Regions from separate parts of the Skermanella cutis genome, predicted to be linked through region 2. Evidence: riboswitches for the same ligand, from Rfam matches in the RefSeq annotation. Region 2 holds a riboswitch; each other region holds the start of a gene.
The links. A riboswitch is a leader RNA that binds a small molecule or an ion and turns the genes downstream of it on or off. The one in region 2 is predicted to bind thiamine pyrophosphate.
Positions count from the first base shown of each region.

Region 1: another riboswitch for thiamine pyrophosphate. It lies ahead of thiC (phosphomethylpyrimidine synthase ThiC); the one in region 2 lies ahead of IGS68_RS02120 (ABC transporter substrate-binding protein).
Region 3: another riboswitch for thiamine pyrophosphate. It lies ahead of IGS68_RS19245 (ABC transporter ATP-binding protein); the one in region 2 lies ahead of IGS68_RS02120 (ABC transporter substrate-binding protein).

Region 1 covers NZ_CP067420.1:3,199,439-3,209,229, reverse strand. The annotation lists gene IGS68_RS15160 (IS110 family RNA-guided transposase) at 1-1,114, opposite strand, end outside; gene IGS68_RS15155 (PAS-domain containing protein) at 1,345-3,405, shown strand; gene IGS68_RS15150 (DUF3369 domain-containing protein) at 3,402-5,036, shown strand; gene IGS68_RS15145 (EAL domain-containing protein) at 5,101-6,309, opposite strand; gene IGS68_RS15140 (hypothetical protein) at 6,604-6,828, shown strand; gene IGS68_RS15135 (hypothetical protein) at 7,022-7,933, shown strand; TPP riboswitch at 8,000-8,118, shown strand; gene thiC (phosphomethylpyrimidine synthase ThiC) at 8,189-9,791, shown strand, end outside.
Region 2 covers NZ_CP067420.1:448,740-458,530, forward strand. The annotation lists gene arsC (arsenate reductase (glutaredoxin)) at 1-198, opposite strand, end outside; gene IGS68_RS02100 (hypothetical protein) at 233-1,306, opposite strand; gene IGS68_RS02105 (ABC transporter ATP-binding protein) at 1,343-2,080, opposite strand; gene IGS68_RS02110 (branched-chain amino acid ABC transporter ATP-binding protein/permease) at 2,077-3,831, opposite strand; gene IGS68_RS02115 (branched-chain amino acid ABC transporter permease) at 3,824-4,699, opposite strand; gene IGS68_RS02120 (ABC transporter substrate-binding protein) at 4,696-5,823, opposite strand; TPP riboswitch at 5,880-5,980, opposite strand; gene IGS68_RS02125 (methyl-accepting chemotaxis protein) at 6,136-8,319, shown strand; gene IGS68_RS02130 (adenosine deaminase) at 8,252-9,292, opposite strand; gene IGS68_RS02135 (DMT family transporter) at 9,289-9,791, opposite strand, start outside.
Region 3 covers NZ_CP067420.1:4,121,078-4,130,868, reverse strand. The annotation lists gene rnr (ribonuclease R) at 1-274, opposite strand, end outside; gene topA (type I DNA topoisomerase) at 322-3,168, opposite strand; gene dprA (DNA-processing protein DprA) at 3,212-4,339, opposite strand; gene IGS68_RS19255 (ABC transporter substrate-binding protein) at 4,419-5,390, opposite strand; gene IGS68_RS19250 (ABC transporter permease) at 5,397-6,152, opposite strand; gene IGS68_RS19245 (ABC transporter ATP-binding protein) at 6,184-6,951, opposite strand; TPP riboswitch at 6,944-7,052, opposite strand; gene IGS68_RS19240 (acetoin utilization protein AcuC) at 7,162-8,313, shown strand; gene IGS68_RS19235 (DUF192 domain-containing protein) at 8,373-8,846, shown strand; gene IGS68_RS19230 (class I SAM-dependent methyltransferase) at 8,859-9,524, opposite strand; tRNA gene IGS68_RS19225 (tRNA-Pro) at 9,687-9,763, shown strand.

The sequences.
Region 1 (9,791 bases), 2.8 Mb from region 2:
GCACCTTGCAGGTGGCGTCGCATTGGACCGCGACACGGCTCCAATGATAGACTGCGTCGCGCAGACGCTGGCAACAGGCCTGACGCATCAGCACGATGCAACTCTTGCCACTACGCCGGGTCACCGGCGCCACGCCGGCCAGCGCCCGCAGGGCTTGATGGTCACCCGCCTTCAGGGGCTCGCCGGCCTCGACCAGCAGAGTGGCGCAGACGATCCTCCCAACCCCCGGCAAGGAGCGCAGGATCGTCACGTCGCTCTGCTGTGGCGGCTGCCCCGGCACCGCCTCCGGTTCCTCTGGAGAGGCCGCCAACTCGGTCAGGATCTGGTCGACCCGCCGCTCGGCCGCCGAGATCTGGCGGTTGACGAGGCGCAGCCGGTCGCGCAAAGCGCCGACATGGGCGCTCGCCGCCTCGACCGTGCCGGACGCCACCGTCAGCGCCGGACGACGCAGGCGTCGCACCACTTCGGCGGCGTCGAGCCGGCGAATCCGATGCTTCCTCAGCAGCTTGGCGATCGTGCTCTCGCGCACCCGGCGCGCCTTGGCCGGCGTTGGCGCCAGCGCCCAAAGATCCAGCAACCATGCCGCCGACAGATCGTCGGATAGGTCCAGAATCTGCGGGTAATAGCGCCAGAGCTGCTCGCGCATCCGATTGGTCAGGCGAACGCGCTCGTGCTTACACTCCTCGGTCATGCGCAGCCGTTCGCGCAGTTCGATCATTCTGGGCTCATCCCGCCTCAGGCGCCGGAAGCAGCGGGTATCGGTGCGCAGGCTGTCGCCCAACACCCGGGCATCGCGCCGGTCGTCCTTGGCTCCGGAAACTGAAAATCGGTCCCGGAAGCGGTCGAGTTGCTTGGGATTGATGGCGTGCACCGCGAAGCCGCGTTCCATCAGGCTCTCCACGACCGGACCGTGGGGCAGTTCGATGCCAATGCCGATGCGTTCCGGAGCGGCGCCCGTGGTCTCGATCAGCCAAGCCGCCAGACCGGCCAGTTCCTCGCCACTGTGGCGCACCGCGCGCTCCCCGCGTACCACGCCACGATCATCGACCAGGCAGACCTGATGAACCTCGCTCGCCCAGTCGATGCCGACATACCAGTCGAACATCTCACTCATTCAAGGGCTCCCATCCAAATGGGCCGCCGCAGCCTGGATCCACCCCTGTACTGGCGCTCGCTTGGCGCTGACTCCCCACTGGGCCTCAGCCGCGGCCTGCCGCCGGGGCACGCGTCCCCCCCAGGTGTTCGTGACACAGGGGGCAAAAGGTTGCTCCCGGCGGATCGGCCCGATCAGTCAACGGCGCTATGATACCGCTGACCATTCGACCCGTGAAGGGTACAGGATGGTTGGCCGGACGCCGGCGCCGACCGGGCCGGCTCCCGCCGCCCGGCCTCTCTCCCGCCGACCTGACCGGCGGAACATCCTCGCCCGCACCGTCCGCCCCGCACGGCGATGGCGGCGCGGACGATCCCACCCGGGCCGGCCAGCAGCTAATCCTCGACGCCATACCGTTCCCGGTCGCCGTCCTGCGCCGCTGCGACGAGGTCGTCCTCTACGTCAATACGCCGCTGGCCCGGATCGCCAACCAGGACGCCGCGTCCATGATGGGCCGCCGCTCCACGGTGAAGTACGCCAAGCGGGTCGACTACGAGGACGTCCAGGCAGCCCTGGAGCAGGCCGGCCGGATCGACGAGCGCGAAGTGAGGCTGCGCAATGCCGACGGCCGGATCTTCTGGGTCACCCTGTCGGCCGTCCTGATCCCCTACCATGGCGAGGACGCCTTCCTCGTGGGGTTCACCGACATCACGGCGCGGAAACAGGCGGAGGACGTCCAGCGCGAGCTGATCGACGCGGTACCCGTGCCGCTGGTCCTCGCCAGGACTTCGGACGCGAAGATCCTCCAGATCAACCGGCGGGCCTCCGAGCTGTTCGGGATCGCCTCCGACCTGGCCGTCGGGCGGTATGCCACGGATTTCTACGTGGTCGAGGAGGAGCGGCGGCGCCTGGGCGTCCTGCTGCGCCAGGACGGTCAGGTGGACGAATTCGAGGTGCAACTGGCCGACAGCATGAAGCGGCCTTTCTGGGCGCTGCTTTCCGCGCGGCTGTTCGACCACAAGGGCGAACAGGCCAGCCTGACCGCGGTCAACGTGATCAACGAGCGCAAGCGCATCGAGCAGGAACTGGCGGTCGAGCGGGCCATGCTGAAGGCCACGCTGGAGAACATGGACCAGGCCATGCTGATCACCGACCGCGACCTCCGGGTGATCGGCTGGAACCGGCGCTGCGTCGATCTTCTGGGGCTGCCCGCCGAATTCCTGGAGAGCGGCCCGACCAAGGACGAGATCGCCGGCTATCTCGCGGACCAGGGCGACTTCGACACCCTGCCCGAGTCGGAGATCGGACTGTTCCGCGGCGACCAGCGGGCGCTGCTCGAAAGCCGGCCGATCTACGAGCGGCGGCGCCCCAACGGGACCGTGGTGGAGGCGCGCAGCAACCGCCTGCCGGGCGGCGGTTTCGTGTGCAGCTACACCGACATCACCAAGCGCAAGGCCGCCGAGGACGAGCTGCGCGCCTCGAAGGAGGCGGCGGAGCTGGCCTATTCCAGCCTTCAGCAGGCCAAGAACAGCCTGATCCAGGCGGAGAAGATGGCGGCGCTCGGCTCCCTGGTGGCCGGGGTGGCGCACGAGATCAACACGCCGATCGGCACGGCCCTGACCGCGGCGTCCCACCTGGGCGAGCGGACGGCGGAGTTCCGCGCCCAGTTCCAGGGCGGCAAGCTTAAGAAGTCCGAAGCCGAGCGCTACCTGGAAACCGCGGTCGAGACCTCCGCGATCATGGTGGCCACCATCGGCCGCGCGGCCGAGCTGATCCAGAGCTTCAAGCAGGTGGCGGTTGACCAGTCCACCGACATCCGGCGCCGCTTCAACCTGTCGGCCTACATCGCCGAGATCCTGCTCAGCCTGAAGCCGCGCCTGAAGCAGGCCCAGCACGCCGTCGTGGTGGACTGCCCGCACGACCTTGAAATCGACAGTTATCCGGGTGCATTATCGCAAGTGCTGACCAACTTCATGATGAACTCCCTCCTCCATGGCTTCTCTGAAGGGCAGATCGGAAAGATCACCATCTCCGCCCAGTTGCGCGACAGCGCCACCGTGGTGATACGATATGCCGACACCGGCCGGGGCATCCCGGAAAAGAACCTGGCGCGCATCTTCGAACCCTTCTTCACCACCAGGCGGGGAACGGGCGGGACCGGACTGGGACTGCATATCGTTTACAACATCGTGACCCAGAGCCTGGGCGGCACCATCGACGTGATGAGCGAAGTGGGCCAGGGCGCCGCCTTCATCCTCGCCATTCCCAGGACCGCTCCGGGTCAAGTGGAGCTTTGGATCGACGAGCGATGACAGCCATCGACGGAGACATCGGCGAGGACGACGACCTGCTGTTCGCCGAGGAGACGGACGGCGAGGGCGACGAGGCCTCCGCCCCGCCGGGTGACGACCCGACGGCGAACCGGCGCAGGACCAAGCCCTGGAAGGTGATGATCGTCGACGACGACCGGGAGGTGCACGCGATCACCAAGGTCGTCCTCAGCGACTTCGTCTTCGACGAGCGGCCGCTCGAGTTCATCAGCGCCTTCAGCGCGTCGGAAGCCTGCCACCTGATCCTGGAGCATCCCGACACCGCGGTCGTGCTGCTCGACGTGGTGATGGAGACCGACGACGCCGGCCTGCGCTGCGTCGAATTCATCCGGCGCACGGCGGGGAACGAGCAGGTCAGGGTCATCCTGCGCACGGGCCAGCCGGGACAGGCGCCAGAGCGGCAGGTGATCGTCAACTACGACATCAACGACTACAAGTCCAAGAGCGAGCTGACCTCCCAGAAATTGTTCACGGCGGTGGTCGCCGCCCTGCGGTCTTACCAGCACATCGTCAGCATCGACATGAGCCGGCGCGGGCTGGAAAAGATCATCGACGGATCGGCCTCCCTGTTCGAGCACCGTTCCATGAGCCAGTTCGTCGAGGGGGTCCTGCTCCAGCTCCGCTCGCTGATCCACGGGGCGACCGGATCGCTGCTCTGCACCGTGTGCCAGGACGGCGATGCCGCGCCGGTCGGCGCGCTCCGGGTGCTCGCCAGCTCCGAAATGCTCGGCGTGGAGTCCGGGCAGCCGCTCGAACGGATCCTGTCGGCCGATGCCATCTCCGACATCCGGCGCTCCCTGGACGAGGGGCGGAACATCTATTGCGCCGACCACAGCGTGATCGTGTTCCGCTCGCGCAACCATTCCACCAGCGTCGTCTACCTGGAGGGGCATCCGCCCCTGGGCGACCTGGACCGCAACCTGCTGGAGATCTTCTGCGGCAAGGTCGCCATCGCCTTCGACAACGTCTATCTCTACGAACAGGTGCTCAACGCCCAGAAGGCGACGGTCTATGCGCTGGGCAAGCTGGCCGAGTTCAAGGACGAGATCACCGGCCACCATGTCCGCCGGATCGAACGGCTCACCGGCCTGATCGCGGCGGAGCTGAAGGCGCGCGGCGCCTTCCCGGGCGAGATCGACGACCGTTTCGTCGACCAGATCGGCCTCGCCAGCATCCTGCACGACGTCGGCAAGGTCGGCCTGCCAGACAGCATCCTGAACAAGCCGGCCCGGCTGACGGAGGAGGAGATGGCCGTGATCCGCCAACACCCCACCATCGGCGGAAACGTCCTGCGCGAGGTCGCGAAGATGGTTCCGGGCCGCAGCTATCTGAGCCTCGGCGCCGAGGTGGCGGAAACCCACCATGAGAAATACGACGGTACCGGCTATCCCGCCGGCCTGAAGGGCGAGGCGATCCCGGTCGGCGGCCGGATCACCGCCGTCGCCGACGTCTACGACGCCCTGATGCACAAGCGCCCCTACAAGGAGGCCTGGACCCTCCAGGACACCATCGACCATCTCAAGTCCCAGAGCGGGACCCACTTCGACCCGCTGGTGGTCGACGCCTTCCTGACGATCCTGGACCGCGGCCTGGACGAGGAGGGGATAGGCTGACCGCGGGACCTACGGGTGGGGGCGGCGTCCAGAGGTCCCCATGAAGCTGCCACGGCGGTGCCGGTTACTCTCGGGAAGCGATGGGTCGATCGAGCATCCCGCCCATGACGTCCGCCGGGACCGGCCGGCTGTAATGATAGCCCTGGCCGAACGTGCATCCCAGTTCCCGGAGCGGCCGGATCAGGTCGGCCGTCTCGACGCCTTCCGCCACCACCTCCATGCCCATGCGGCGGGCCAGAGTGATGATGGTTTCGACGATATGATGGGTGCGTCCCACTTCGCCCAGCGCCCGGACGAACGACTGGTCGATTTTGAGCACGTCGAACGGGAACTTGTGCAGGTAGGAAAGGCTGGAGTAGCCGGTCCCGAAATCGTCGAGCGCCAGGGTCACGCCGAGGTCCTTGATCCTGCACATGACTTCGTAGGCCTGGTGGGGATCGTGGACCAGCGCCGTCTCGGTCAGCTCGACCTTCAGACGGTCGGCGGGGAAGCCGGTCATCGCCAATCGCTCCGCCAGGCCGGTCACCACGTCCATGTCCGTGAAATGCTGCGACGACAGGTTGACGCTCAGGAAGGGCAGGGGACGGTCGCCGGCCGTCCGGCGCAGCAGCGCGCAGGCATCCGCCATGATGGCCAGGTCGATCTGCCGGATCAGGCCGCTCTTCTCGCCCAGATCGATGAACTCGCAGGGCGGCACCAGGCCGCGGTCGGGATGGCGCCACCGGGCAAGGGCCTCGAACCCGGCGAGTTCGCCGCCCGCGATCGTCACGATCGGCTGGAAGAACGGCTCGAACTCCCCGGCGCCGAGGCCGCGTTCCAGGTCGTGTTCGCGGTGAATCCAGTTCAGCGCCGATTCGCCGCGCTCGGTGCCGCCGGTGGGCGCCGACACCACCAGATGGTTCGCCGTCCCCCGGTCGCGGCCCGGCAGGTCGTTGAGAAGCCCGCTCTGCGCCTGCCTGAACCGGCTGATCAGGCTGCCGAGCAATTGCCCGACGACCGGCTCCACCTCCTGGATGCGCCGCTTCAGCTGATCCCGCCGGATGATCAGCACCTCGGTCTCCTCCGTCGCCCGGGCCGCGGCCGACCGGACGCTGTCGTCCAGCACCGCCATCTCGCCGAAGATCTCGCCCCGGCCGAGGGTCGCCAGCGTGATGTGGGTCCGGTCCCGGGTCGCGCAGATCTCGACCTGTCCCCGTTCCACGATGTAGGCGCAGTCGGCGGGCTGTCCCTCGAAGAAGATCGTTGCACCTGGTCGAAACGTCTTGCGGATCAAGGGAGGGTCTCCACGATGGGTCGCCGGCTGCCGGAACGGAATAAAGCAATTTCAGGAAAATACGGCTTAATCCGAATTCTGTAAAGATGGGCCGAACCGGTCAAATAATCTGGCGACGGAGTCTTATCGTTCGTAAGGCAAACGGAGTTTTCCGTTCGTAACGGGGCGGGACAGCTGCTCCAAGCCTTGGATTTTTCTTGCGTGATATACATATCGGTGCCGTCACTCGAAGTAAGCGCATAGGTTTGTTGGTTAACTTTGTAATGGGTTGTAACCTCCACAAGGGAGCTGGCGATGGCCGCAATCGAAAGCCTGAAGGCGATTCTCGACAAGACCTACGAAGGCATGACGCCCAAGCAGCTGATGTCGCAATCTCCTGCCGCCCTGGCGGGCGTGACCGAAAGCGACGCGCTCAAGCTCAAGGAAGCCTTCGGTATCGACACGATCGAAGAGCTGGCGACGTGCAAATACTTCCTGTGGGCGCAGGCGCTCCACGTCCTCGCGAAGACCGAGAAATAGGACCTCGTCCCGCCGCGATCCGGAGGAGGCCGCGGCGGGGCCTTCGTCACCCGTCTCCATCCCCCGGGCAGCGATTCCGGCAGTCGTTCCCGGCGTTTCGGATCGATGATGCGGACGCGGAAGAAAAAGGTGGAGTTTTGCCTATCGAAAGTTTTACCTCTCCTGGCCGCACATCCCCGTAGGAAGCCAGGACATGCCGACCACAGCCAGGAAGCTCTATACTCCCGCCCGGTTGCCTTCGATCCCGCCGGGAGTGGCACCGCCGTTCCATCAGGCGGCGCTGTCCAGCTGCGTGGTCCATCACCTCGTCGATCCCGCCAGGGTAGTCGATCTCTTCGAAGGGAGCGGGCTGCGGCCAGCCATTTTCGGCGACCGCGCCTCGGTCAGCTTCGGCTTCCATGTCCATGCCGCCTTCCGATCCGCCGGGCTGAACCTGCCGCCCGAACACTGGTCGCCGTCGGCGGCCGGGATCGTCCAGGAGTTGGAACTGAGCATGGTAGCCTTTCCGGAAGGCCGCGGGGGCGAGGTTCCCGACGTTACCATCGACCAGTGGCTGATGGGCGACGATCAGACCAAGCTGCTGGGAAACCACCGCCTGTTCGTGCCGTGCGACGATCCGGCAGCCGTCGCGGTCGGCAGGGACCTGTTCGGCGACCCGACGTTCCTGACCGGCTTCCTGGTCAACCTGCCATCGCCCGATCCTGTCCGCGACGGCACGGCCGCGACTGCCGAGACGGAGTGGATGCAGACCTGGGGCTTCAGGGTCGGCGATCCCGACGAGCCCGACCACTTCATCTTCACCGCCCTGGTCGATACCACCGGCCTGACCCCGATCCCCGGCACGATCTCCCCGGTCACCCGGTACGGCGTTTCCGCGGCCGGCCCGGTCGGCTGCCGCTGGAGCGTCGCCCGGCCCTTCGACACCTACTTCATCGCCGATGCCGGACCGACGGATCGCGTGCGGCTGACCTACGGCGCGAGTTCCCATCCGATGGGCATCGTCATGCGGGACCTGCTGGAAGGAGCCCAGGCCTACGCGGTCCAGACATTCCAGTCCGACCCGGTCGCGGTCCGCAGCCGGCCTTACCTCCTGACGCCGCGCTGAGGATATCGGGATCGGGCGTGACGGCGACTCACGGCTTGACAAGCGGCGGCGATGCACTGAGGATCGGCGTATTCCCAGGGGAGCCCCGATAGGGGGCTGAGATTCCGTCGGCCTAGCGGCAACGCGGAGACCCTTTGAACCTGATCCGGGTCGTGCCGGCGTAGGAAGGGGAGAGGGCGAGGACTCCGCGCCCGGTCTCATCATATCCATCGCTGCATTCCGGATCTCCGCTCGCAATCGAAGCAGGAGATCACGATGCCGAAAGACAGCAATCCCACCGTCACCGTTTCCACCGGGCCGCTGCCCGCGTCGCGCAAGGTCCATGTTCCGGGCGCGCTGTACCCGGACCTGCGGGTGGCGCTGCGGGAGATCGACCTGGAGCCGGGCAGCGGGGAGCCGCCGGTCCGGGTCTATGACAGCTCCGGCCCCTACAGCGATCCGGCTGCTGAAATCGACATCGCCCGCGGCCTGCCCGCGCTGCGCGCCGGCTGGATCGCGGCCCGCGGCGATACCGAGGCCTATGACGGCCGGCCGGTCAAGCCGGAGGACAACGGCCTGCGCCAGGGCCAGCGCGCCAACCTGGAGGAGTTCTCCGGCCCCGCCCGCAGGCCGCTACGCGCACGGGCCGGCGCCGCCGTGACACAGATGGCCTATGCGCGGCGCGGCATCGTCACGCCGGAGATGGAGTATGTCGCGATCCGGGAGAACCTCGGCCGGCAGGCGGCGCTCGATGCCGTGCCGGACGGCCGGTCCTTCGGCGCCGCGATCCCCGACCATGTCACCCCCGAGTTCGTGCGCGACGAGGTGGCGAGGGGCAGGGCGATCATCCCGGCCAACATCAATCACCCCGAGATCGAACCGATGATCATCGGCCGCAGTTTCCTGGTCAAGATCAACGCCAACATCGGCAATTCCGCCGTCGCCTCCTCCGTGGGAGAGGAGGTCGAGAAGATGGTCTGGGCGACCCGCTGGGGAGCCGACACCGTGATGGACCTCTCGACCGGCGCCAACATCCACACCACCCGCGAGTGGATCATCCGCAACTCCGCCGTGCCGATCGGCACCGTCCCGATCTACCAGGCCCTGGAGAAGGTCGGCGGCCGGGCCGAGGAACTGACCTGGGACATCTACCGCGACACGCTGATCGAGCAGGCGGAGCAGGGCGTGGATTACTTCACCATCCATGCCGGGGTCCGGCTCGCCCACATCCCCCTGACCGCGCGCCGGGTGACCGGCATCGTCTCGCGCGGCGGCTCGATCCTCGCCAAGTGGTGCCTGGCGCACCACCGGGAGAACTTCCTCTATACCCGGTTCGACGAGATCTGCGAGATCATGCGGGCCTACGACATCAGCTTCTCGCTGGGCGACGGGCTGCGGCCGGGCTCCATCGCCGACGCCAACGACGCGGCGCAGTTCGCCGAGCTGGAGACGCTGGGCGAACTGACCCAGGTCGCCTGGAAGCACGACGTGCAGGTCATGGTGGAGGGGCCGGGCCATGTGCCGATGCACAGGATCAAGGAGAACATGGACCGGCAGCTCGACGTCTGCCGCGAAGCGCCCTTCTACACGCTCGGCCCGCTGACCACCGACATCGCGCCCGGCTACGACCACATCACCAGCGGCATCGGCGCCGCCATGATCGGCTGGTTCGGCACGGCGATGCTGTGCTACGTGACTCCGAAGGAGCATCTGGGGCTGCCCGACCGCGACGACGTCAAGGTCGGGGTCGTCACCTACAAGATCGCGGCCCACGCCGCCGACCTTGCCAAGGGGCATCCGGCGGCCAGGCTGAGGGACGACGCGCTCAGCCGCGCCCGGTTCGACTTCCGCTGGCGCGACCAGTTCCACCTGTCGCTCG
Region 2 (9,791 bases):
GTCATAGGGCGTGCCCTTCCGGCGCAGCACGTCGCGCACGGGCACGCCCATGCGCCGGATCAGGTCCTTCAGCTCGTCGCGCCCCGGCGGCGCCTTCAGGTACTCGACCACCACCGGCTCCTCGCCGCTGTTGCGGATCAGGGCCAGGGTATTGCGCGAGGTGCCGCATTCGGGGTTGTGGTAGATGGTGACGGTCACGGTTCCTGCTCCCGTTCGGCGTGTCCCCGGGCGGTCAGTTCTGCGCCGGCGGCGCGGCCGGTGCCGGCTGGCCGGCCGGCGGCTGCTCCGACCCGAGCTTGCGGACGACCTGGGTCAGCCCGTCGCGCGCCTTCTTGGCCAACTCCACGTCGGCGTCGGACGCCTCATGGAAGAACACGTTGAAGACGTTGTCCTGGCTCTTGAAGAACAGGATCGCGACGTTGATCTTGCCCTCCGGCGGGGTGCAGGCGACCATGGCGGTCCGCAGGGTCACGCGCGGCAGGGTTTCCACCGCGGCCGGATCGGCCTTGAATTCGCCGCCGCAGCGCTGCTTCAGGGCGTCCAGGTAGTTGGTCGTGAGCATCGCGAAATCCGCGTCCGGCGGAGCCCGATGCCCGCGCACGCCGCCGAACACCGGACCCAGCCGCCACGCGAAGTCGGCGGGGCGGCGGTCCTCCGGGACGTTCGCCAGCGACAGCGGCACCGCCTGGCGCAGGCCGGCGGCGTCGAGCAGCGCCCGCAGCCCTTCCGGCAGGATGACCGCGACCGGTTTGGCCCCGCCTGGGGCGCCCGGCTTGGGGCCGCCGCCCGAGACCGCCTGCTGGACGCAGCTGCGCAGATCGCCCAGCGCCTTGGAAGTCCCGCGGAGCTGGAAGATCGCCGTGTCGGTCGGCCCCTGCATGATCAGGCGGCTTCCCTTGCGCATGCCCTCGTAGAGCTCGTCGTCCTTGCCGGTGGGGACCACCAGCAGATCCGGCTCCATCGCGACGGCGGTGAAGTTCCGCCTGACCGTCTCGTCGACCCGGACGCTCATGGGGAACTTGGTCCCCTGGGTCATGCCGGCGCCGGGGATGCCGATCAGGATGTTGGTCTCCCCGTTGGGATTGCGGGCGAACACCAGGGCCAGCTTGTTGTCGAAGCGGTTCTCCGAGACGCAATAGACGAACTTGCCGTTCGGATCGGCCACGGGACCGCCGCGCCAGTCGCCGATCGGCGCCCCGGACAGCTGGGCGCCGGCCGGCGCCTGCTGGGCCAGTGCGGCGGTGGGAAGGCCGCTCGACAGGCCGATGGCGGCGCCGAGCGCGAGAGCGAGAAGATGAGACTGCACGTTCAATATCCGGCTGCGCTGGGAGTTGGCGGCAGGCTATAGGGCCGACCGGCCCGTCGCAAGGGGATTGCCCATAAAGTCCGGATCGGCCTCCAGCCGCCTGCGCAGGTCCGCGGCGCTCCCGGTCTCCGCCAGCCTGCCCAGCCGGAGCCAGGCGCCGAGATCGGCCGCCTCCAGCGCGCGGGCCGCCGCCTGCTCGGCCAGCAGGACCGCGGTGCCCCCTGCGGCGATCTCGCGCACCGTCTCCATGACCTGCGCCGTCAGCAGCGGCGACAGTCCGAGGGATGGCTCGTCCAGCAGGAGCAGGCGCGGCTCCCCCATCAGGGCGCGGCCGATCGCCAGCATCTGCTGCTGCCCGCCCGACAGCCGCCAGGCCCGCTCGCCCGACTTGGCCCGAAGCTGGGGAAACAGGGCGAAGACGCGGTCCAGCAGCAGCGTCCGCTCCGCGGCCGGCGCGAAGCTCGCCACCTCCAGGTTGTCGCGCACGCTCATGCCGGGGAAGACCCTGCGGCCTTCCGGCACGTAGCCGATGCCCAGGCGCGCCCGCCGCTCCGGCGCCAGGACGGTGATGTCCGACCCGTCCAGCAGCACCCGGCCCGCCGCCGGCAGCAGGCCGATCACGGCCTTCAGCAGGCTCGACTTGCCGGCGCCGTTGGCCCCCAGCAGGGCCAGCACCTCGCCGGGCCTCACCTCCAGCGATACCCGATCCACCACGGGAGCGCCGCCGTAGGAAACGGAAAGACCATGGAGGGCGAGCAGCGGCGGGGGACTCATGGCACCTCCGGCCCGGGCGATCCCAGGTAGGCCGCGCGCACCCGGCGGTCGCGCCGGATTGCGTCGGGCGTCCCCTCGGCGATGACGCGGCCCTCGTCCAGGCAGGTGATCCGGTCGGCCAGCGGCAGCAGGAACGGCATGTTGTGTTCCACGATCAGCACGGCGGCACCGGCGTCGGCCGCCGCGCGGAGAGTCCCGGCAAGCTCGGCCTGCTCGGCTTCGGTCAGGCCGGCGGCCGGCTCGTCCAGCAGCAGGACGGCGGGCTGCCGGGCCAGGGCGCGGGCGAGCTCGACCCGCCGCCGCAGCCCCGGCGGCAGGGTGGCGCAAGGCTCGCGGGCCAGGTCGGCGGCGCCGGCCCTTTCCAGGAAATGCATCGCGTGCGCCTCCGCCTCCCGTACGTCCCGGTCGAGGGTGATCCGCGCCGCCGCGACGGCGCCCAGCGCCTCCGTCCCGGGCGGCAGGCTGGCGGTCTGGAAGGTCCGCGCGACGCCGGCGCGGGCGATCGCGTGCGGCGTCCGCCCGGTCAGCTCCACGCCCCGCACGTACAGCCTGCCGGCGTCCGGCTTCTCCAGGCCGGTCACCAGGTTGATCAGCGTCGTCTTGCCCGATCCGTTGGGGCCGATCACCCCCAGGATCTCGCCGGGATCGACCGTCAGGCCGACGCCGTCGACCGCCCGGACGCCTCCGAAGGACTTGGAGAAACCTTCGACATACAGTGCCGGGCCGCGGAACGGGGCCGCCGGCCGGGGCTCCGGCGCCAGCGCGGACGGCAGCGGGCGGGGCGGCTCGGGAAGCCAGCGCGCGCGCAGCCGCTCCGCCAGGCTGACCAGCCCCCACGGCGCCGCCACCACCGTCGCCAGCAGGGCCACGCCGTACAGCAACAGGTAGCCGCCTTCCAGCCCGCGGAACCACTCGGGCAACTGGGTCAGCAGGACGGCGCCGGCCAGCGCCCCCGCGACGCTGCCCAGCCCGCCGATCACCGCCATGGTCAGGATCGTGACCATGACCGGGAACTCCAGCACCTCGGGCGACACCACCCGCTGGATATGGGCGGCGAGCGCGCCGGCGGCGCCGGCATAGGCGGCGCCCAGGGCGAAGCATTCCAGCCGCAGCCGGTCGATGTCGATGCCCAGCGTGCGGGCCGCCGCCGGCGTGTCGCGCATCAGGGGAAAGGCCAGCCCGCGCAGGCCCCGCCCGATCCGCCACGCCGCCAGGGCGCCCAGCGCCGCCAGGGTCCAGACGAACAGCGCCAGGCCCAGGCCCCGCCCGGGACGCCAGCCGAACAGCTCGATCCCCGGCACGCCGGCGATCCCGTTGGAGCCGCCGGTCAGGCCCTGCCACTCCACCGCGGCGAGCAGCACCACCTGCCCGATGCCGAGCGTCGCCAGGGCGAAATAATGGCTTTCCAGCCGGAGCACCGGTGCCGCCACGACCAGGGCCAGCAGGGTCGGCGCCAGGACCGAGAGCGGGAAGGTCACCTCGAAGCCGAGGCCCCACCGGCTGCCCAGGATGCCGGTGACATAGGCGCCGATGCCGTAGAAGGTGCCCTGCGCCAGCGACAGGGCGCCGGCATTGCCGAAGATCATCTGGTAGCCGGTCACGGCCAGCGCGTAGACCCCGGCCACGGTCAGCACCCGCAGCCCGTACGGATCGGCGAACAGCAGCGCGTAGGCCGCCAAGCCTGCGCCGGCCGCCGCCAGCAGGGGCGCGGCCCCGCGTCCGGGGATTCCTGGGAGGCGGGACTCAGGCACGGCTGCGGGCCGCCTCGCCGAACAGGCCCTGGGGGCGCACCGCCAGGATCGCCAGCAGCGCCAGGTAAAGCGCCGCCGTCGCGGCCGAATAGGACAGGGTGGCGGACACCAGCACCTCGAACGCGGCGATCAGCAGCGCGCCGGCGACGGCGCCCGCGACCGATCCCCAGCCGCCGATGGTCACGGCGATGTAGGCCTTCAGGATCAGCCCGCTGCCCGCCGTGGGCGTCACGAAGAACTGGTTGGAAAGCAGCAGCCCTGCGGCGCCCGCCAGCGCGGCGCCCAGCGCGAAGGTGAAGGCGACCATCGCCGTCACGGGGATGCCGCAGGCCCGCGCCATCTCCGGATCCTGGGCGGTCGCCCGCAGCCGCCGGCCCAGCTGGGTGCGGGCGAACAGCCAGTGCTGGCCCAGGATCAGCAGCCCGGCCACGGCCACGACCGCGAGCGACTGCTCGGGCACGAGCAGGCCGGCGATCTCCAGCGTTCCGCCTCCGAACAGCGCCGGCGCCGCCTTCGGTTCCGGCCCGAACAGCAGGGTGGCGCCGTTCTGCAGGATGATGCCGACCGCGATGGTGCTGATGAAGACGCTGACCGGGGGACGGCGCCGAAGCGGCAGGTAGGCCAGCAGCGACACCAGCAGCCCCAGCGCCGCCATCAGCGCCGCCACCAGCGGCAGCAGCAGGATGCCGGGCAGGGGAATCAGCCCCGCCAGGGCCACTGCCAGGAAGCCGCCGGCCATGACCAGGTCGCCCTGGGCGAAATTGACGGCCGAGGTCGCGTTCAGCACCAGCACGAAGCCCAGGGCGACCAGCGCATAGGCGGCGCCCAGCGCCACGCCGTTGACCAGCAGCTGCGCGACACCCGTCACGGCGCCACGTCGTAGCGCTTCGCCACCGCGGGAACGCGCGACGACCCGTCGTAGCAGACGATCACGGCGGAATGGGCCATATTGCCCCTGCCGTCGGAGCGGTAGGTCATGGCGAGCCCGCGGTACGTCCCCTTGGCCAGCGCGTCGCGCACGGCTTCAGGCGTCTCCGCCCCCTTGGCCGCCGCGTCCAGCACCATGCGGATGCCGTCGTACTGGCCGAGCGCGAAGGCGTCCGGCTCGGTGCCGAAGGCGGCGCGGTAGTCGGCGGTGAAGCGTTCCATCTCCGGCGAGCCGCCCGACACCGGCGAGGCCGAGGTCTCGGCGCAGACGCCCGTCAGCTCGGCCGGCTCCAGCAGCGCCGCGGTGGAGGGCTGGTGCATCGCCGAGCCGGCGACGATCGGCACGCCGGGATTCAGGGCGGCCGCCTGCCGCACGAACAGCGCCGTCGGGCCGGAGTGCAGGTGCAGGACCAGCACGTCGGGGTCGGCCGCCATGGCCTTGGTCAGCACCGGCAGCATGTCGCGGATGCCGGGATCCACGCCCTCCTCGAACACCGGCTCGACGCCCAGCTTGGCGAAGGCGTCGCGCAGGTGCGCCTGGCCGCTCTGGCCGTAGGCGGTGGTCTGGTAGATCACCGCCGGCCGGCGCTTGCCCAACTCCTCGACGACGTAGCGCGCATGGGCGGTCTTGGTGACCCCGTCGCCGGGGAAGAAGCGGAAGACCCAGGGATTGCCGCGCTCGGTGATCGACGCCGTGCCGGAGACGGTCACCAGGGGAATGCCGTACTCGTCGGCCAGCGGCAGCATGGCGAGCATCTGGGTGCCCAGCATGCTGGCGGCGATCGCCGTCGGGGCGCCGCGCCCGGACGCCCGCTCCAGCGCGGTCACGGCGCCTTCGGGGGAGGTCCCGGTATCGATCACCTCCGACCGCACCGCGAGTCCTTCGGGAGCCTCGCGGACCGCCAGGACGGCGCCGTTCCGCTGGCTGGTGCCCTCCAGCGCCAGGAAGCCGGTGACCGGCACCAGCACCGGGATGTCCAGGTCGGCCGCGGCGGCCGGGCCGGCGGCGGACGACAGGGCGGCGGCGAACGCGGCGGCGGACAACAGGGACTTCCGGGCGGGCATCTTCGGTTTCCTTCCTCCGTGCGAAACGGAAACCCGTGAGTGCCGCGATCTTCTCTTGGTCGGTCCCACCGGCTCCCTTCGCTGGCATGATCCAGATCAGGTTCTATGGGTATGTTCTCAGCACGGGCGGATCGGCCCGGCACCCCAGCCTTCGTGCCTCGACAGTGACAGTCCGGCACCGCCCCGTCAAGGCTCGGCCCCACCTATCCGAAGGAGAGTCCGTGACCGTCAGGCCTAATTCTTTTGACGTAGATCATTGCCGTTGCAACCCCGGCGCCCGATTGTCCGCGATTGCAACTGGGGGGATGACCGATGAATACTCGCGAGCTGTCCGACGCGCGGGCTCAGCCTGACGCGGCCCCGTCCCATGGCACGTCGGTCGAGCTGGCGCTCTGGCGGATCGACGGTGCCACGCAACGCTCGCTCCGGCAGCTCGGTCCCCACGTCAACGCCGACCTGGACGGCATCCTCACCGACTTCTACGGCTTCCTGAAGCGTTTTCCGGAAACGGCGGAGCTGATCGCGGCGGAGGGGATGGTCGCCCGGCTGATCTGCGCCCAGCAGGACCACTGGCACAAGCTGTTCGTCGACGGCATCGACGCCCGGTACGTGGAGCGGGTGCAGCGGATCGGGTCGGCCCACCACCGGGTCGGGCTGAAGCCGCGGTTCTACCTCTCGGCCTATTCCTTCATCCTGGAGCGGCTGGTCCGCTCGGTGATCGAGCGCAACCGCTGGAGCCGGCAGGCCGCGGCCGACCAGGCGGCGACGCTGATCCGCACCCTGCTGATGGAAGCGGAACTGGCGCTGTCGGTCTATACCCACACCACGACCGAGCAGCACGTCACGGACGAACTGCTCGACCTCGCCGACACCTTCGAACAGGAGCTGGACGACGCCGTCCAGCTGGTCCGCCGCAAGGCCGAGGCGATGGAGACGGCCTCGACCGAGGTGCTGGGCGCCGCCCGCATGGTCAGCGAGGACGGAAACCACGTCGCCGAGGCGTCCCACGAGGCCGACGTGAACGCCCAGACCATCGCCGCCGCCACCCAGGAGCTTTCGGCCTCCATCGCCGAGATCTCGCGCCAGGTGGACCGCTCGACCGGCGCGGCCCAGGACGCCACCCTGCGGTCCCAGGCGGCCCGCGACATCGCCAACAACCTGACCGACGTGTCCGACAGGATCGGCGCGATCGCCTCGCTGATCGAGAAGATCGCCAAGGAGACGCGGCTGCTGGCGCTCAACGCCAGCATCGAGGCGGCGCGCGCGGGCGAGGCCGGGCGCGGCTTTTCCGTCGTCGCCAACGAGGTCAAGCTGCTTGCCGACCAGACCAACGACGCGACCGGCAATATCCGGTCCGAGATCCAGTCCATGCAGAAGGCGATCGGCGACACGGTCACCGCGATCGCGGACGTGGCCGGCCGGGTCGAGCTGGTCAACGACACCATCACCGCCATCGCCTCCGCCGTGGTCGAGCAGGACGCGGTCACCCAGGACATCGCCCAGACCGTGACCCAGACGGCCGACAGCGTGCGCCGCGTCCACGAGCGGATCGGCAGCGTCGCGACCCAGGCGGGGCTGACCACCACGGTATCGACCCAGCTGCGCAACAACACGACGGAACTGGTCGAACAGGTCGTCAACATCGAGAAGCGGGTGATCTCCAGCCTGCGCAATTCCCGCTTCGCCGAGCGCCGGCGGGCGATGCGCGTCACGGTGGACCTGAAGACCGAATGCCGGATCGACGGGCGGACGGTGCCGGCCTGCGTCGAGAACATCTCCAGCGGCGGCGCCCAGGTCCGGCTGGCGGCCGGGACCGCCGCGCCGGGCGCCCTGGTCTCCTTCGACCTGCCGGGCATCGGCGAGGTCGCGGCCCGGGCGGCGACCGTCGAGGGGGAGGTTCTCCACGTCCATTTCGAGGATCTGGCGCCCGGCGTCCGGTCGGCTCTGGCCGAGTCGCTGGACCGCTGGCACCGCGGCGACGAGGCGCTGATCGAGACCGTGCAGGCGGCGGCGCGCCAGATCTCCGGCCTGTTCGACGACACCATCGACGAGGGCGGCATCGGCGCCGCGGCGATGTTCTCGACCGCCTACCAGCCGATCCCCGGGACCGATCCCCAGCAGTACCTGACCGCCTATACGGAGCTGTGCGACCGCCTGCTGCCGCCGATCCAGGAGGCGGTGCTCCGGAAGGAGGCGCGGATCGATTTCTGCGTCGCGGTGGACCGCAACGGCTACCTGCCGACCCACAACCTCAAATATTCGCAGCCCCAACGGCCGGGCGAGCCGGCCTGGAACGCCGCCAACTGCCGCAACCGCCGCCTGTTCGACGATTTCACCGGCGTCGCCGCCGCCCGCAGCCGGGCGCCGGCCCTGGTCCAGACCTATCGCCGCGACATGGGCGGCGGCAAGTTCCTGCTGCTGAAGGACGTCAGTGCCCCGATCCTGGTCCATGGCCGCCATTGGGGCGCCCTGCGGCTGGGCTGCCGGCCGACGTGACCCGACGCAGGCGAGCGCGCGTTTCGTCGTCCAGGAAACCCGCTTCCAGCGCCGTCACCGTAGCATTGCGCAGGTCGTCCTCACCCCAGCCGAACGCTTCCGCCGCGATCCCGTATTCGCCGCCCAGGGTGGTCGCGAAATAGGGCGGGTCGTCGCTGTTCAGCGTGACGGCGCAGCCGGCCTCGCGCAGCCGATTGAGCGGATGGTCGGCGTAGGAGCCGTACACCGCGGTGCGGATGTTGCTGGTCGGGCAGACCTCCAGCACGATGCCTTCCCCGGCGATCCGGCGGACCAGGTCGGCGTCCTCGATCGCGCGGACGCCGTGGCCGATCCGGCCGACCGGCAGGTGGTCCAGGGCGTCGCGCACGCTCTCCGGCCCTGCTGACTCGCCGGCATGGACGGTGCAGCCCAGGCCGGCGTCGTGCCGGGCGATGGCGAAGACCGGCGCGAAGTCTGCGGCGGACAGGTGGTTCTCGTCGCCGCCCATGCCGAACCCGGTCAGCAGCGGGTGCCGGTGCCGGGTGCAGGCCCGGGCGACCTCCAGCCCGCGCTCGACTCCGAAATGGCGCACGCAGGTGACGATCAGCCGGGCCTCGATGCCGAACTCGGCGCGGGCATCCTCGAACCCCTGGACGATGCCGTCCAGATGGTCCTGGAACGACAGTCCGGCCATCCTCGCGTGGTCGGGCGACGACATGACCTCCACATAGACGGCGCCCTCGGCGGCGCAGCGGCGCAGGTAATCGTATGTCACGTCGCGGTAGTCCCGCGCGGTCCGGATCGCGGACGCGGCGTCGTCGTAGACCTTCAGGAAGTGCAGGAAGTCGGTCCAGGCGAAGTGGCCCGCCTCCGTGAAGAGCCCGGGCGGCAGCGCCATCCCGTTGCGCTCCGCCAGCGCCCGGACCAGCTCCGGCGTGGCGGTCCCTTCCAGGTGGACGTGAAGCTCGGCCTTCGGAATATCCGGCATTGTCATGGTGCCACGGCCTCCCCGGTCGTTTCGGTGACCGGCCGGGGCGGCCGGCGTGTCTCCCGGTGAAGGATATAGAGCCCGCTGGCCGAGACGATCAGGGCGCCGACGATCACCGCCGAGGTCGGCACGTCGGCGAACACCAGGTAGCCGAACAGGACCGCCCAGATCATCGCCGAGTATTCGAACGGCGCCAGCACGGCGGCCGGGGCCGAGCGGAAGGCCTGGGTCATCATGATCTGCGCGATGCCGCCCAGGATGCCGACGGCGGCCAGCAGGCCGAACCCGGCCAGGTCGGGCGTCCGCCAGTCCGCGATCATGCCGATCGCGCCGACCGCGACGCCGGTCAGGGTGAAGTAGCAGACGATCGCCGCGTTGGTCTCGGTCCGGCTCAACTTCCGCACGAAGATCATGGCGAAGGCGTAGAACACGGCCCCCAGCAGCGGCACCAGCGCCACCGGGGTGAACATGCCGCTGCCGGGCCGAAGCATCACGACGACGCCGA
Region 3 (9,791 bases), 2.3 Mb from region 2:
CCTCGCCGTCGGTGTCGATCTCCACCACTTCGAGCACGCCGACCGCCGGCAGCGCCGCCGGCGGGGCGAGCCGCCTCGCCCTGTCGCGCTCGATCGCGCCCTCGCTCTCCAGGTCCCTCAGCAGCTCTTTCAGGGCGATGCGGTCGTCGCCCCGCAGCCTGAACTCCCGCGCGATCTCCCGCTTGCCGACCGGAACCGGGCTGTTGCGGATGAAGGCGAGGATTTCATCCCGTGACGGGAAAGCGGCGGGTTTCTTCTGGTTCTCTTCAGCCAAGGGAGTTCTGTTTTCTCCGTCAGGGAGGGGACGTGGTTACCGGCGGATCAATCGCCCGACGCGACGGCGCGGGCCTTCGGCTTCGCCGAGGTGGCTTTCGGGTCGGCTGCCTTAGAAGCGGCGGCCGGCTTCTTGGCCGGAGCCTTCTTCGGTGCCGCCTTGGCCGCCGGCTTCTTCGCCGGGGCCGCCTCGGCGTCCTTCGCTTTCTCCTCGGGAGCCGCCTTGGCGGCCTTGCCCTTCGCTGCAGGCACCTTGCCGGAGTCCTTGGCCGCCTTGGCGTCTAGCAGCTCGATCGCCTGCGCCAGCGTCAGCTCCTCGGCGTTGGGGACCATGGCCTTGGGCAGCGACGCCATCAGCTTGCCATGCTTCACATAGGGCCCGAACCGGCCGTTGTTGAGGCTGACCGGCTTGCCGTCGCGCGGATGGTCGCCAAGGGCGCGGCCGGGCACCTGGGCCGGTCCCTTCTTGGCTTCCGCCAGGAGCACGACCGCCCGGTTCAGGCCGATGGTCAGCACGTCGTCGTCCGGAGCCAGGGACTTGTAGGTCGATCCCAGCTTCAGGTAGGGACCGAACCGGCCGATGCCGGCCGTGATCATGTCCTTGGTCTCCGGGTGCGGCCCGACGTCGCGCGGCAGCGCCAGCAGCTTCAGCGCGGTCTCCAGGTCGATCTCGGTCGGCGACATGCCCTTGGGCAGGGAGACCCGCTTGGGTTTCTCCACCTCGGCCTTGGGCTTCGCCTTGGCCTTGCCTTTGGTCTTCTTGGCTCCGGCCTCGGGTTCCGGCTCGGGTGGCGGCGCCTCGACCGGCGGAGCCGCCTCGCGGCGCGGCCCAAGCTGGACATAGGCGCCGTACGGCCCGCGCCGCACGCTGACCGGCAAGCCGGTCTCCGGGTCGTCGCCCAGCTCGCGCGGCCCGTCGGCCAGGGCGTCCGCCTCCTCGTCGCCGGTCGCGACCGCCAGCGAACGGGTGTAGCGGCAGTCCGGATAGTTGGAGCAGCCGATGAAGGCGCCGTTCCGGCTCAGCTTCAGGCCGAGCCTGCCGGCGTGGCAGGACGGGCAGACGCGAGGGTCGGTGCCGTCCTTGGTCGTGTTGGGGAAGAAGTGCGGCCCCAGCTCCTTGTCGAGCTCGTCGATCACCTGGGTGATCGTCAGGTCCTTCGTGCCCTCCACCGCGGCGGAGAAAGCCTTCCAGAAGTCCCGCAGCACCGTCTTCCAGTCGAGCCTTCCGCCGGACACGTCGTCCAGCTTGGTCTCCAGGTCGGCGGTGAAGTTGTACTCGACGTAGCGCTCGAAGAAGCTGGTCAGGAACGCGGTCACCAGCCGGCCGCGGTCCTGCGGGACGAAGCGCCGCTTGTCCAGCTCGACATAGTCGCGGTCCTGGAGCACCTGCATGATGCTCGCATAGGTCGAGGGCCGGCCGATGCCCAGCTCCTCCAGCTTCTTCACCAGGCTCGCCTCGGTGTAGCGGGGCGGCGGCTGGGTGAAATGCTGCTCGGCATCGACGGCGCCGCGCTTCATGGCGTCGCCTTCCTTGACCGGCGGCAGCCGCGCCTCGGCCTCGTCCTCGGCGGCGGACTTCTCGTCCACCGAGTCGTCGCGCTCCTCCTGGTAGACCCGGAGGAAGCCGTCGAACAGCACGACCGAGCCGGTCGCCCGCAGCACCGCCTTGCCGTCCGACGACGCGATGTCCACCGCCACCTGGTCGAGCACGGCGCTTTCCATCTGCGAGGCGACGGTCCGCTTCCAGATCAGCTCGTAAAGACGCAGCTCGTCCCGCTCCAGCTGGTGGGCGACGTCGTCCGGCCGGCGCAGCAGGTCGGTCGGCCGGATCGCCTCGTGCGCCTCCTGGGCGTTCTTGGCGGCCGACTTGTAGATCCTGGGGCTGTCCGGCACGTAGTCGCCGCCGTACTGGGAGTCGATCAGCTCGCGCACCTGTCCGATCGCGTCGTTGGAAAGCTGGACGCCGTCGGTCCGCATATAGGTGATCAGGCCGACCGACTCGCCGCCGATATCGACGCCTTCGTAGAGCTTCTGGGCGACCCGCATGGTCCGGGTGGCGCCCATGCCCAGCTTGCGCGACGCCTCCTGCTGGAGGGTGGAGGTCGTGAAGGGCGGGTAGGGGTTCCGCTTGACCTGCTTGTGCTCGACCGAATGGACGGCGTAGCTCAGCGGCTTCAGCCGCTCGACCACCGCGTTCGCGGCGCCGGCCTCGCCCAGCGCGAACTTGTCCAGGCGCTTGCCGTCGAGCTGGGTCAGCCGCGCCTTGACCTGGGCGCCGCCGGCGGTCTGGAAGACGACCTCGATCGACCAGTATTCCTGCGGCCGGAAGACCTCGATCTCCGCCTCGCGCTCGCAGATCAGCCGCAGCGCCACGGATTGGACGCGCCCGGCCGACCGCGATCCCGGCAGCTTCCGCCACAGGACCGGTGAGAGGGTGAAGCCCACCAGATAGTCCAGCGCGCGGCGCGCCAGATAGGCCTCGATCAGCTCGCGGTTCAGGTCGCGCGGGCGCTTCATTGCGTCCAGGACGGCGCCCTTGGTGATCTCGTTGAAGGTGACCCGGCGGACATCGACCTTGTCCAGCAGCTTCGCCTCGCGCAGCACCTCCTGGACGTGCCAGGCGATCGCCTCCCCCTCGCGATCCGGGTCGGTCGCCAGGAAGACATGGTCCACGCCGCGGATGGCGCGCGAGATTTCGTCGACATGGCGCTTGGATCGGTCGCCCAGTTCCCAGGACATGGCGAAGTCTTCCTCGGGACGAACGGAGCCGTCCTTCGGCGGGAGATCCCGAATATGGCCGAAGCTGGCCAAAACGGTGAAGTCCGGACCAAGATACTTGTTGATCGTCTTCGCTTTGGCCGGGGATTCGACGATGACTAGATTGCTGCCAGACAAGCGAAATCCGCCTCTTGTTTGCGTTCGGTCACTTTTTCAGTTTTTATTGCTGAATCAGGACGACCTGATTTCCGGGCAGATGCTGAACCCGACCCGCAAGGTCGAGCTCAGTCAGCACGCTCCGTACTACCGACGCAGACAATTGGCACCCTCTGACCAGTTCGTCAACGGGGACCGGCGTATAACCCAGGCATTCCAGCAGCCGGTCGCGGATTTCCTCGAAGCTCGCATCATCCAGGTGCATGGGCTTCGCGGCGGAGAACAGGTCCGGCTCCCGCTCCCGCATTTTCGGCGCCTCGACTCCCGCGAAGGCCTGGATGATGTCGTCGGCGCTCTCGGCGAAACTGGCACCGGAGCGCAGCAGGTCGTTGGGTCCGCGCGAGCGCGGATCGAGCGGCGAGCCCGGCACCGCGAAGACCTCGCGGCCCTGTTCGCCCGCCGTCCGCGCGGTGATCAGCGATCCCGACTTGGGCGTCGCCTCGATGATGACCACGCCCAGGGACAGGCCGGAGATGATGCGGTTCCGCCGGGGGAAGTGCCGCGCCATGGGCTGGGTGCCCATCGGGCATTCGGCCACCACGGCGCCCTGCCCGGCGATCCGGGCGTAGAGCGCGGCGTTCTCCTCCGGGTAGATCACGTCGACGCCGCCGGCCACGACGGCGACGGTGCCGCTGTCCAGCGAGCCCAGGTGCGCGCTGGTGTCGATCCCGCGCGCCATGCCGGAGACGACGACGAACCCGGCCGCGCCCAGTTCGCGCGCCATGGTGTCGGCGAACCGCTTGCCGTTGGTCGAGGCGTTGCGGGCGCCGACCATGCCGATGCAGCGGCGGCCCAGCAGGTGGGCATGTCCCTTCACCGCGATCACCGGAGGCGCGTCCTCGATCATGGACAGCGGCAGGGGGTAGTCGGGCTCGCACGAGGCGATAAGCCGCACCTCCGCCTTCCGGGCCGCCGCGATCTCCCGCTCGGCCTCCGCCTTGGAGCAGATGCGCAGCGGCGCCGTGCGGCCTCCCCGCCGGGCGAGGTCGGGCAGCGCCTTCAGGGCCAGCGTGGCGGTGTCGTAGCGTTCCAGCAGACGGGCGAAGGTGACCGGGCCGACATTCTCGGTCCGGATCAGCCGCAGCCAGTCGATCCGCTCGGCATCGGAGAGTGCGCGTCTCAGTTGAGTCATGCCGCACGATACCGCAGCCGGCGGCATGATCAACGCCTGCCGCACACGCGCGCATGCGGCAAAATGGCAAAGACGGTCCTCAGCGAAGCTCGACCGCGTAGTCCGCCAGTCTCGGCACCTCCCCGATCAGCTCACGTTCCTTCAGGAACCGGGCGAACCGCTCGTATCGCCTCGCGTCCAGTGCCGCCGGGCTGTGGGCGAAGCGGGGCAGGGTGTCGCGCCAGGCGCGCCGGTTCAGCTCGTCGTCCAGTTCGGGGTTGGCCTTGACGAACAGCTTCCACGACTCGTCCGGATGGTTCATCAGGTACAGCGTGCCGCGCTCGACCGCGTCCAGGAAGCGGGGCAGGCGGGGGTCGGCGGCCTTCTCGCGGTTGGCGACGATGACCAGCTCGTCATAGGGCGGGACGCCGTGCTCCTCCGGATAGAAGGCGCGCCCGGCCTTGCCCTCGATGTCGAGCTGGTTCAGCTCGAAGTTCCGGTAGGCCCCGACCACCGCGTCGACCTGTCCCGACAGCAGCGCCGGCGACAGGCTGAAATTGACGTTGACCAGTTCCACGTCGGACAGCTTCAGCCCGGCGTTCTCCAGCATCGCGCCGAGCAGCGCGTCCTCCAGCCCGCCGACGGAGTATCCGACCTTGCGCCCCTTCAGGTCCGCGATCGACTTGACCGGCCCGTCCGCCAGCACGACCACCGTGTTCAGCGGCGTCGCGACCAGCGTGCCGATCCGGGTCAGCGGCAGGCCCTCGGCCGCCTGCATCTGGAGCTGCGGCTGGTACGAGATGGCGAGGTCGGCCCGGCCGGCGGCGACCAGCTTGGGCGGATCGTTCGGGTCGGCAGGCGCTATCATCTCGACCTCCAGCCCGGCGTCGCGGAAGTAGCCCATCTCCCGAGCCACGTACAGCGGCGCATGGTCCGGGTTCACGAACCAGTCCAGCAGGACCGTGAGCTTGTCCTGGGCCGATGCCGGCGCCGAGGCGGCGAGGCCGGCCGCCAGGACCAGCCCCGCCAGCCCGGCCTTCAGGATGGATCGGCGCGATGCTTCGGTACGCATGGGTGTTCAGTCCCTCTCTTCGTCTGGATTATTGTCGGGCTGCCACGGCAGGGCGCGGCGCAGCAGGGCGTCCACCGCGAAATAGAGCGCCACCGCGATGGCGGCCAAGGTCAGCAGGGCGGCGAACATCAGGTCCACCTGCATGCGCCCGTTGGCGTGCAGCATCAGGTATCCGAGGCCGGCCGAGGCTCCGACCCACTCGCCCACCACGGCGCCGATCGGCGCGACCGCCGTGGCGACCCGCAGGCCCGAGGCGAAGGCTGGCAATGCTGCCGGCAGGCGGATCCGCACCAGCGTGCTCCAGCGCGACCCGCCCATGGTCCGCGCCAGGTCCAGCCAGCCCGGCTCGGTCCGGCGCAGCCCGTCGAAGAAGGCCGAAGTGACCGGGAAATAGATGATCAGGGTCGCCATGGCGACCTTGGACGCCATGCCGTAGCCCAGCCACAGCACCAGCAGCGGCGCCAGCGCGAACACCGGGATCGCCTGGCTGAACACCAGCACCGGCATCAGCCAGCGCCGCGCCGGCCGGAAATAGCTGAGCGTCAGCGCCGTGGCGGCGCCCAGCACGACGCCGAGCGCCAGCCCGCCCAGGATCTCGCCGATCGTGAACAGGGCGTGGTAGCCGATCAGGCCGGCCCGCTCCCACAGCGCCATCGCCACCCGCGCCGGATCGGGCAGGATGAAGCGCGGCACGCCGGTCGCCCAGACCAGCGCCTGCCACGCGGCGATCAGGACCGCCGCGGTCACCAGGGGGCGCACCATGGGCCGTACCGCCCGCATCATACTGCCCGCATCATGATGACAGCCGCCGCAGCAGCTCGGCCTGGCGGACCAGAAGCGCCGGATCGTCGGCCGGCCGCGGCGGCGAACCCTCGGGCGAGATCGCCGGACCGATCTCCGCCGGCTGCCCCGCCATCACATGGATCCGGTGCCCGATGCGCAGCGCCTCCAGCGGGTCGTGGGTGACCAGAAGCACCGTCCTGCCCGCCAGCAGCCCGGCCGCCAGTTCCTGGAGCCTCAGGCGGGTGATCGCGTCCAGGGCCGAAAACGGCTCGTCCATCAGCACGACGGGACGGTCCTCCATCAGGGTGCGGGCCAGGGCCACCCGCTGGCGCATGCCGCCCGACAGCTCGGCCGGCCGGGCTTGCAGCCGGTCGCCCAGCCCGACCGCGTCGAGCAGCCCGCGCGCCCGGTCCACCAGGGCGGCGCCCACCGCCTCGCCGCGCAGCCTCGGCCCCAGCAATACATTGTCCAGCGCGCCCAGCCAGGGCAGCAGCAGGTCCTGCTGCGCCATGTAGGCGACCCGGCCGTCCAGCGGCTTCCCGTCCTCCGCCGCCAGGACCGTGGGCGGCTCCGGATCGGCCAGCCCGGCGATCAGCCGAAGCAACGTGGTCTTGCCGACGCCGCTCGGCCCCAGCAGGCAGGTGCAGCGACCGCCTTCGAGCTCGAAATCCAGGCCGTCGAACAGCCGCACGCCGCCATAGGTCAGGCGGGCCCGCTCAATCCTTACGCCGATGCTGGGAAGACGGGCCGACTCGGTCGGCCGCACGAGGTCGTGCATGGGTCACTGATCCCTACGCCGGTATCAACCGGATCAGGTTCCAGGGGTCGTCCCGCGTCTTGGGACCTCTCAGCCGACCATCGGCTCCCCCCAGTGAGGTTGGACGGACTATTGCAAGTCCATGACGCCCTGGCAAGGCGCCTGCATACCGAATACGCAGATAAACGCACGGAGTTGACGAAACCCGGGGAGCGGCCTAGGTCAGCTTCCATGCTGAACCAGTCCCAGCCCGCCCAGTCTCAGTTCGCCCAGTCCCAGCCCATCGGTCCGCTCTTCATCGGAAGCGAGATCTACCGGGCCTCCACCTATGGCAAGAAGCACCCGCTCGCGATCCCGCGGGTCTCCACCGCGATCGATCTTTCCCGTGCCATGGGGTGGCTGGACCACCGGGCCTACCTGGACAGCCCCAGGGCGACGCCCGACCAGCTCGCCCGTTTCCACGATCGCTCATATATAGAGACGGTCCGCCGGGCCGAGGCGGAGCAGCGGCTCGATCCGGAGGCGCGCGACCGCTACAATATCGGCCGGCTGGAGAACCCGATCTTCCCCGAGGTCTTCCGCCGCCCCGCCACGGCGTCGGGCGGATCGATCCTGGCCGGCCGGCTGCTCGCCGAGCACGAGGGGGTGATCTACAACCCCGCGGGCGGGACCCACCATGGCCTGCGCGACCGGGCCAGCGGCTTCTGCTACTTCAACGACCCTGTGCTCGCGATCCTGACCATGCTCGACGGCGGGTTGCGGCGGGTCTATTACGCGGACCTGGACGCCCACCACGGCGACGGGGTGGAATATGCCTTCGCCGACGACGACCGGGTGCTGACCGTGTCGGTCCACGAGGGCACCCGCTGGCCCTTCACCGGCAAGGTCGGGGACCGGGCCGGCGGCATGGCCCGCAACCTGCCGGTCCCGGTGGAATTCAACGATTCCGAGCTGGACTACATCCTGGAGAACGCCCTGATGCCGCTGGGCCGGGGCTTCACCCCCGACGCCGTGGTGATCCAGTGCGGCGCCGACGCCCTGGCCGACGACCCGCTGAGCCGGCTGGAACTGTCCAACCGCGCCCTGTGGAACGCGGTCCGATCGCTTGCGACCCTGGCGCCTCGGGTCCTGGTGCTGGGCGGCGGCGGCTACAATCCGTGGTCGGTCGGCCGCTGCTGGACCGGCGTCTGGGCCACCCTCAACGGCATCGACCCGGACGTCCCGGTGACCCAGGACGCCGAGGAGGTGCTGCGCGCCCTGACCTGGAGCCGCCGCCAGGGCCAGAACCCGCCGGAACACTGGTTCACCACCATCGCCGACGCCCCGAGGCCCGGCCCGGTGCGCGACGAGATCCGGCAGGTCGTGGACGCCGTCATGTCCTGACGCTACAGGATTCGCCCAAATGCTTTACATATGGGGCGGGCTCCTGTAGCGACTGGACCATGGCTGCCGCGATCATCCGAACCTTCACCCTCGTCCTGCTGCTGGTTGCGGCCGGTCTGGGTCCCGTGTCCGCCGCGGAGACGTTCCGCACCGACCGCCTGACCATCGAGACCGCGTCGGGCGGAAAGTATCCCTTCGCGATCGAGGTCGCCGAGACTCCGCGCCAGATGGCGCAGGGGCTGATGTTCCGCGAGACCATGGCGCCCGACGCCGGCATGCTGTTCGTCCTGCCGCAACTCCAGACCATGTCCATGTGGATGAAGAACACCTTCATCCCGCTCGACATGGTGTTCATCGGCGCCGACGGCCGGATCGTCAACATCCACGAGAACGCGGTGCCCCAGTCGCTGGACACCATCAGTTCCGCGGGCCAGGTCAAGGGCGTGCTGGAGATCAACGGCGGCATGGCCGCCCGGCTGGGCATCCGTGCCGGCGACCGGGTGGTCCACCCGGCCTTCCAGCAACAGGGCTGACCGGGCTGACCCTCAGGGGCGCTTGCGCGCCAAGGTCAGCCCGTCGCCCAGCGGCAGCAGCACCTGTGTCACCCGCTCGTCGGCATGGACGAAGGCGTTGAACGCCCGGAACGTCTCGGTCTTGGGCTTGGTCGCTTCCGGATCGGCGACCGTGCCGCGCCACAGCGTGTTGTCGATGGCGATCACGCCGCCCGGCCGCACGAGGGTCAGCGCCTGCTCGTAATAGGTGGGGTAAAGTTCCTTGTCCGCGTCGATCAGCGCGAAGTCGAAGCTGCCCGCCGCTCCCTCGCCGATCAGGGCCGCGAGCGTCTCCGTCGCCGGGGCCAGCCGCAGGTCGATCTTGTCGGCGACCCCGGCCTCCGCCCAGTAGCGCCGCGCCACGTCGGTCCATTCCACGCTGACGTCGCAGGCGACCACCCGGCCTTCGGGCGGCAGCGCCAGGGCCGCCACCGTGGCGCTGTAGCCGGTGAACACGCCGATATCGAGCGTCCGCCGCGCCCGCAGCAGTTCCAGCACCAGGGTCAGCATCTGCCCTTCCTCCGGCGCTATCTGGTAATAGCCCTGGGTCAGGCTGGCCGTCTCGGCGCGCAGCCGGGTCAGCACCGGCGGCTCCCGCAGCGAATTGTCCAGGATGTACCGGTGGATCGCGGGCGGCAGGAACATGGATTGCTGGGTCACTCGGGATCCTCGTCTCGGGTCGATGTCTTGGGGCTGGGGCTGGCAGCCGAATGCCATGGCGCCCTGCATATGTCCATATGTCAAAGCTGCTGAACTTTCTTCCAGGGCCGCCGGGGGCAGTGGGTTGCTGAGTTTGCCTCGATGATGTATGTCACGCTCTGGCGGAGCGTAGCGCAGTCTGGTAGCGCATCTGCTTTGGGAGCAGAGGGTCCCGAGTTCGAATCTCGGCGCTCCGACCATATGCGGGAAGTCGTGGAGAAGCGAACC